One region of the Micromonospora sp. LA-10 genome, then DNA from elsewhere that is predicted to be linked to it. Evidence: predicted binding sites of a transcription regulator. Region 1 holds the regulator's gene; the other holds the start of a gene.

Evidence for each region. The regulator HspR, encoded in region 1, represses chaperone genes until heat shock. The targets are predictions, from matches to a motif close to TTGAGTNNNNNNNACTCAA.
Region 2: lon (endopeptidase La) is a predicted target of HspR. The motif match lies at 1,760-1,778, and genes of this name have one in related genera.

Annotation. Positions count from the first base shown of each region.
Region 1 covers NZ_CP195710.1:3,513,661-3,517,065, reverse strand. Annotated here, with positions in the region: gene grpE (nucleotide exchange factor GrpE) at 1-416, shown strand, start outside; gene dnaJ (molecular chaperone DnaJ) at 496-1,686, shown strand; gene ACSDG8_RS16640 (heat shock protein transcriptional repressor HspR) at 1,711-2,151, shown strand; gene ACSDG8_RS16635 (hypothetical protein) at 2,329-2,535, shown strand; gene ACSDG8_RS16630 (hypothetical protein) at 2,632-3,060, opposite strand; gene ACSDG8_RS16625 (cation:proton antiporter) at 3,226-3,405, opposite strand, start outside.
Region 2 covers NZ_CP195710.1:28,325-31,729, reverse strand. Annotated here, with positions in the region: gene lon (endopeptidase La) at 1-1,737, opposite strand, end outside; gene ACSDG8_RS00125 (histone-like nucleoid-structuring protein Lsr2) at 1,983-2,330, shown strand; gene ACSDG8_RS00120 (hypothetical protein) at 2,554-3,405, opposite strand, start outside.

The sequences.
Region 1 (3,405 bases):
TCCGTACCGACCTGGAGGAGCGCACCCGCGACCTCCAGCGGGTCACGGCGGAGTACGCCAACTACCGCAAGCGGGTCGACCGGGACCGCAACCTGGTCCAGGAGCAGGCCACCGGGGCGGTGCTCAGCGCGCTGCTGCCGATCCTGGACGACCTGGACCGGGCCCGCGAGCACGGCGATCTGGTGGGCCCGTTCGGCAGCGTGGCCGAGCAGCTCACCGCCGCGCTGGGCAAGTTCGGCCTGACCGCCTTCGGCGAGAAGGGCGACCCGTTCGACCCGACCCGCCACGAGGCGGTGGCGCACCAGACGTCCGCCGACGTGACCGAGTCGACCTGCGTGCAGGTCATGCGCCGGGGTTACCAGCTCGGCGAGCGGCTGCTGCGGCCCGCCATGGTCGCGGTCGCGGACCCGGAGTAGTGCCGACCCGTGACGTCCCGCCCGCCCTCACCGGGCGGGCGGGACGACCGGGCTTCGACCCGTGGAAGGGGGTGGACCGGTGAGTTCCAAGGACTGGATCGAGAAGGACTACTACGCCGCGCTTGGCGTGGAGAAGTCCGCCTCCTCGGACGAGATCAAGAAGGCGTACCGCAAGCTGGCCCGGGAGTCGCACCCGGACCACAACCCCGGTGACACCGGGGCCGAGGAGCGGTTCAAGACCGTCTCCGAGGCGTACGCGGTGCTGGGCGACGAGAAGAAGCGACGCGAGTACGACGAGATGCGCTCGCTGTTCGGCTCGGGTGCCTTCCGCCGCGGCGCCCGCGGGGCGGGCCAGCCGGGCGGCGTGCCGTTCGACGTCTCCGACCTGTTCGGCGGCGGCGCGGGCGGCGGCGACACCCGGTTCGGCGGCGGCGGTTTCACCGACCTGTTCAGCTCGATCTTCTCCGGCGGCGGCGGCGGCGGGGGCGGCGCGGCGCGTCCGCGCGGCCCGGCGCGTGGCCGGGACGTCGAGACCGAGGTGGCGCTGGACTTCTCCGACGCGGTCCGCGGCGTCACGCTGCCGCTGACGCTGCGCGCGCCAGGCGTCTGCGACACCTGCCACGGCAACGGCGCGAAGCCGGGCACGCAGCCGGTGGCCTGCCCCGTCTGTCACGGCGCCGGGGTGACCACCCGCAACCAGGGGTCGTTCAGCTTCTCCGAGCCGTGCCGCAACTGCCAGGGCGTCGGCACGATCGTCGAGGAGAAGTGCCCGGAGTGCCACGGCACCGGCGGCGTCACCAAGACCCGCACGCTCAACGTGCGCTTTCCCGCCGGGGTGGCCGACGGGCAGCGGATCCGGCTGGCCGGCCGGGGTGAGCCCGGTGAGCGGGGCGGTCCGGCGGGCGACCTGTTCGTGCAGGTGAAGGTCCGCCCGGACGAGCTGTTCGGGCGCACCGGGGACGACCTGACCCTGAACGTCCCGATCACGTACGCCGAGGCGGTCCTCGGCACGGACCTGCGCGTACCGACCCTGGATGGGACGGTGACGCTGCGGGTGCCACCGGGTACGCCCAGCGGGCGGGTGCTGCGCGCCCGCGGCAAGGGCGTCGTACGCAAGGACGGCCGCGCCGGTGACCTGCTGGTCACGCTCGACGTGGTGGTCCCGGCAAAGGTCTCGGACGAGGCGCGGGCGGCGCTGGAGACCTTCGCGGAGCAGACTCCGCCCGCCGCGCGGGAACATCTCGACGCGCGGGTACGTCGATTCAGTTGACGGCGGCAGCGGAGGTGAGCGGGCATGTCGGAGGAGTACGTCGGCTCAGGTGACCCGGCCTACGAGGCCAAGGTCTTGATGATCTCGGTGGCTGCGCGGATGGCGGGGATGCACCCCCAGACGCTGCGCCAGTACGACCGGTTGGGCCTGGTGCAGGCGGGCCGGGCGTCCGGCGGTGGTCGCCGGTACAGCGTCCGGGACGTGGTCCTGCTGCGCGAGGTGCAGCGGCTCAGCCAGGACGACGGGATCAACCTGGCCGGGGTCAAGCGGATCATCGGGCTGGAGCGGCTGCTCGAAGAGGCGCAGCAGCGGGTGGCCCGCCTGGAGGCGGAGCTGGACGCCGCGTACCGGCGGATCGCCGAGCTGGAGTCGCTCGGTGGCTTTCCCCGCGGCGATCTCGTGCCGACCAACCGCACGTCCACCGCGCTCGTCGTGTGGCGACCGCGCCGCGCTCCCGACCGCTGACCTTTCACCGGAAGGCCGGCGCGCCCCGCTCCCCCGGGGCCGCGCCGGCCTTCGTTCCTGCCCGGGCCGGTTCGCGGTCCGGGTCAGGGGAATCCGGGGTACGGCAGAGCGGGGTCGATTAGGCTTTTCCGTAGGGGCAAAAGCCCCAAAGCGGACTCCGGGCTGGCGGGGGGAGCCATGGCGGAACCGGCGAAGAAGGTGGCGGAACGCGCCGAGGAACGACTCGAGAAGGTGGCCGAGAACGTCCGCGAGCGGTTCGATCGGGTCACCGAGGGACGCTTCAGCGACAAGGTCAAGGAAGGGCGCTTCGCCGACCAGACGGACCACGGCGTGGACCGGGCCCGGGACGACGAGAGGCGCAAGAAGCAGGGCGGGTCGACCTGACGATCCGCCGACGTGCGGGCCGGGATCCACGGGGGATCCCGGCCCGTTCGTGTGCTCGGGATCGCGGCCCGTTCGTGTTCCGGGGAAAGCGACGCGTCAGAGGCGGCGGTTCTCGCGGACCAGGCCGCCCTCGCACCAGTCCCGGTAGACGAAGAGGTCCGGCCGGGCGAGCAGCACGCGGCTGTTGTGCGCCCAGTTGCGCATCAGGTCGTCGCCGGCGCGCTCGGCCTGCTCGACCAGCTTGCGGAAACGGCGCTTGGGATGGGCGCGGAAGTTCGTCCGGATGCCGTCGGCGGCGTAGATGTAGAGGCAGTGCAGCGCGAACCGGCGAGCCGGGCAGCCCTGGTCCATCGCCAGGTCGAACAGCGTCTGCACCAGGTGGTCACCGGCGACCAGCAGGTCCCAGTCGGGCGGCATCGAGGTCAGCGGCACCGAATCCGGTTGGTAGGCCCACGCCCGGAGTTCGGCGGGCGAGGGATCGACCGGATTGGCGAAGCCGTGGAACGTCTCTTCCTGCACGCTCACCGGCCGACCTTCCGCTTGCGCTGGCGGGGGCACCGGCCACCCGCGGACCCTGGCTGCTGGGCCGAAACGTTAACGCGGCTGAGCGGAGCAGTGGTAGACCTTCCGGGGATCAATTTGACAACGCCGGGCCGGATCTGCCCTGCGGCGGACCCGGCCCGGCACCGGTCAGTCTCCGGTCGGCGCGGGCAACGGCGCCGGCGTACGGGCGGCTGCGGCGCGGGTGCGCAGCCACTGCTTGAACCACTGCGTGTCGGGCAGCCGGGCGAGAAGCGGGCCGGTCACCACCGTGATCAACACGTACGCGGTGGCGAGCGCCGCCAGCTTCGGGTCCACCGGGTAGAGGGC
Region 2 (3,405 bases), 3.1 Mb from region 1:
TTCGGCCGACTCCGGGGTGAACTTCGGCCGGCCCAGGTAGCGGGCCAGGTTGCCGGCGTCCACGTGCACCGGCGCGGAGTCCGTGGCGAGCGCGACGGCCACCTTGCGCAGGATCTTCGCCAGGGCCCGTTCGAGCTGCCGGACGCCGGCCTCCCGGGTGTACTCGCCCGCGATCAGCGCCAGCGCCTCGTCGGCGATCGTGACCTCCTCGGTGGTCAGCCCGGCCCGTTCCCGCTGCCGGGGCAGCAGGTGGTCGCGGGCGATGGCCACCTTCTCGTCCTCGGTGTAGCCGTCCAGCGCGACCAGCTCCATCCGGTCCAGCAGCGGGCCGGGGATCGCCTCCACCACGTTGGCGGTGGCCAGGAACAGCACGTCGGACAGGTCGAGGTCGACCTCCAGGTAGTGGTCGCGGAACGTGTGGTTCTGCGCCGGGTCGAGCACCTCCAGCAGGGCCGCGGCCGGGTCGCCGGCGTAGCCGGCGGCCAGCTTGTCGACCTCGTCGAGCAGCACGACCGGGTTCATCGAGCCGGCCTCGCGCAACGCCCGCACGATCCGGCCGGGCAGCGCGCCGACGTAGGTGCGCCGGTGGCCGCGGATCTCCGCCTCGTCGCGTACACCGCCGAGGGACACGCGCACGAAGTTGCGGCCCAGCGCCCGGGCGACCGACTCGCCGAGGCTGGTCTTGCCGACTCCGGGCGGGCCGGCCAGGGCCAGCACCGCGCCCGAGCCGCGGCCGCCGACCACGCCGAGGTTGCGCTCCGCGCGCCGGTTGCGCACCGCCAGGTACTCCAGGATGCGGTCCTTCACGTCGGCCAGGCCGGCGTGGTCGGCGTCGAGCACGGCCCGGGCCGCGGCCAGGTCCGTGTTGTCCTGGGTACGCGTGCTCCACGGCATCTCCAGCACGGTGTCCAGCCAGGTACGGATCCAGCCCGCCTCGGGTGAGGCGTCGCTGGCCCGCTCCAGCTTGCCGACCTCGCGCAGCGCCGCCTCGCGTACCTTCTCCGGCAGGTCGGCGGACTCCACCCGGGAGCGGTAGTCGGCGGAGCCGTCCGGCTCGTCCTCGCCGAGTTCCTTGCGGATCGCGGCGAGCTGCTGGCGGAGCAGGAACTCGCGCTGGGACTTCTCCAGCCCTTCGCGGACGTCGCTGTTGATCTGCTCGGTGACCTCCTGCTCGGCCAGGTGCTCCTTCACCCAGCCGACCAGCAGTTCCAGCCGGGCGGTGACGTCCGGCGCGGCGAGCAGCTCGGTCTTCTGCGCCAGGCTGAGCCAGGGCGCGTAGCCGGCCGAGTCGGCCAGCTCGGACAGGTCCGTCATCCGCTCCATCGCGTCGATCACCTGCCAGGCGCCACGCTGCTGGAGCACTGACGTCATGAGCGCGCGGTACTCGCGGGCGAGTTCCCGGGCGCGGCCCGCCGGGGCGGGCTCGTCGAGGGTCGCCGCCTCGACCCAGAGGGCGGCACCGGGCCCGGGCACGCCGGAGCCGATGCGGGCGCGGGCGAGACCGCGGATCACCGCGGCCGGCTCACCGCTGGGCAGCCGGCCCACCTTCTCGATGGTCGCGACCACGCCGACGGAGCCGTACTCGCCGTCGAGGCGGGGCACGGCCAGGAGTTCCTTGTCGCCGGTGGCGCGGGCCGCGTCGACGGCGGCCTGGGTGGTGGGGTCGAGAGTCACCGGGATGACCATCCCGGGCAGCAGGACGGCGTCGGTCAAGGGAAGTACCGGAAGAGTTGCCATCGAACACCTGCCATCACGTCGGTTGAGCGTGTCTGGCTCAAGTAACAAAACGTGCCCCTTGTTCCGGGTTGTGACCCAGGCCACTGCGGCTGCCGCACCCGGCACCGTTCGCGCACTCGCGCCCTATTGCCCCCGACGCTTACCGGCACGACCCGCCGAATGCAAAGAGGCGGGTATTGTTGCGAAATTACCGTGAGGTAAGTCAGACTCTTAGCACACCCCGCCCGACACAGGGAGTAATGGCGATGGCAAGGAAAGTAATCACCGTTCTGACCGACGACCTCGACGGCGGAAAGGCCGATCGGACCGTCGAGTTCAGCCTGGACGGCGTGGCGTACACGATCGACGTGTCCGACGAGAACGCGGGCGTTCTGCGCAAGGCGCTGGACCCGTACATCAGCGCTGGCAGGCGGATCGGCCGCGGCGCGACCGAGGTCGCGCGCACCACCCGGCGCACGGGCCGGCCGAGCACCTCGGGAATGGACCGCGAGCAGAACCGCGCCATCCGCGAATGGGCGGCCAAGAACGGGTACGAGATTTCCGAGCGCGGGCGCATCCCGGTGTCGGTCGTCGAGGCGTACAAGAACCGCTGAGCGCTAAACACTCACCGTCGGGCATCCCGGGGTCACGCTGAGAAATCGGAGCGGGCCGCCCGGCCTTTTGTGTCGTCGATGACTTTCATCGGGCTGGATTCCGGCGGCACGAAATTTCTTCCCGGATCCAATCCCACGCTTCCCTGCCGGACCCACCGCGCGGACATGCGACGGCCGCGGCCACCCGGAAGGCTCCCCGGGCGACCGCGGCCGTCGCGCGCTCTCAGTTGACCCGGATGCGCACCACGTCGATGGCGGGAGTCTGGTTCGCCCGCTCCATCATCGGGATGCGGTGCGAACCGTCACCGGCCCAGACCGCGCACTGCGCCACACCCGACTGCGCCAGGCCCGGGATCTGGATCAGCACGTCATCGGGCTGGTTGCCGCCGCGGCCGTCCTCGGTGGCGACGAAGAACGCCGGCACGTCCTGCGGGTTCGGGGGCTGCCGGGTGCTGCCGAGCATCCGGCAGGCGGTGTGGAAGTGGCCGCGCACCAGACCCTGGCCGTTGAGCAGCGAGCTCTCCAGGTAGTAGCCGCCCTGCCCGGCCGCGAGGAAGCGGTCCCGCACGAGGTTCTTGGTGGTCACCCGGAGCGTGAACGGCTGATTGCGCCGCACCTGGTTCGGGAACTGCGTGATCAGCAGCGACGGGTTGTTCGCCGCGGCGCCCACCTCACCGAACGCGGTGCTGACGCACCGGTTGCCGTTCTGGAAACCGTCATGCCCCTGCAGCTGGCTGCCGGAGCAGTCCTTGGCGAGCACGTTCAGCCCGTTGCCGCCACCGTTGTTCTGGCCGCCGCCGTTGTTGTTCCCGCCGGTCTGACCGCCGTTCTGGCCGCCGTTGTTGTTGCCCCCGGTCTGGCCGCCGCCATCCTGACCGCCGCCGTTCTGACCGCCACCGTTGCGCGGGACGTCGGTCACCGCGCACCGGGCGAACTGGTCCAGGCCCTGCGGACGCTGGGCGAACCGGCCGATGGCCGTGGCGATCCGGTTGAGCGCCGCGGTCCGCTTGTCCGCGAGCGGGCTCAGGATCGCGTTGTTGATGAACTCGCCGCCCTTGCGGCCCTCCGCCGCGAG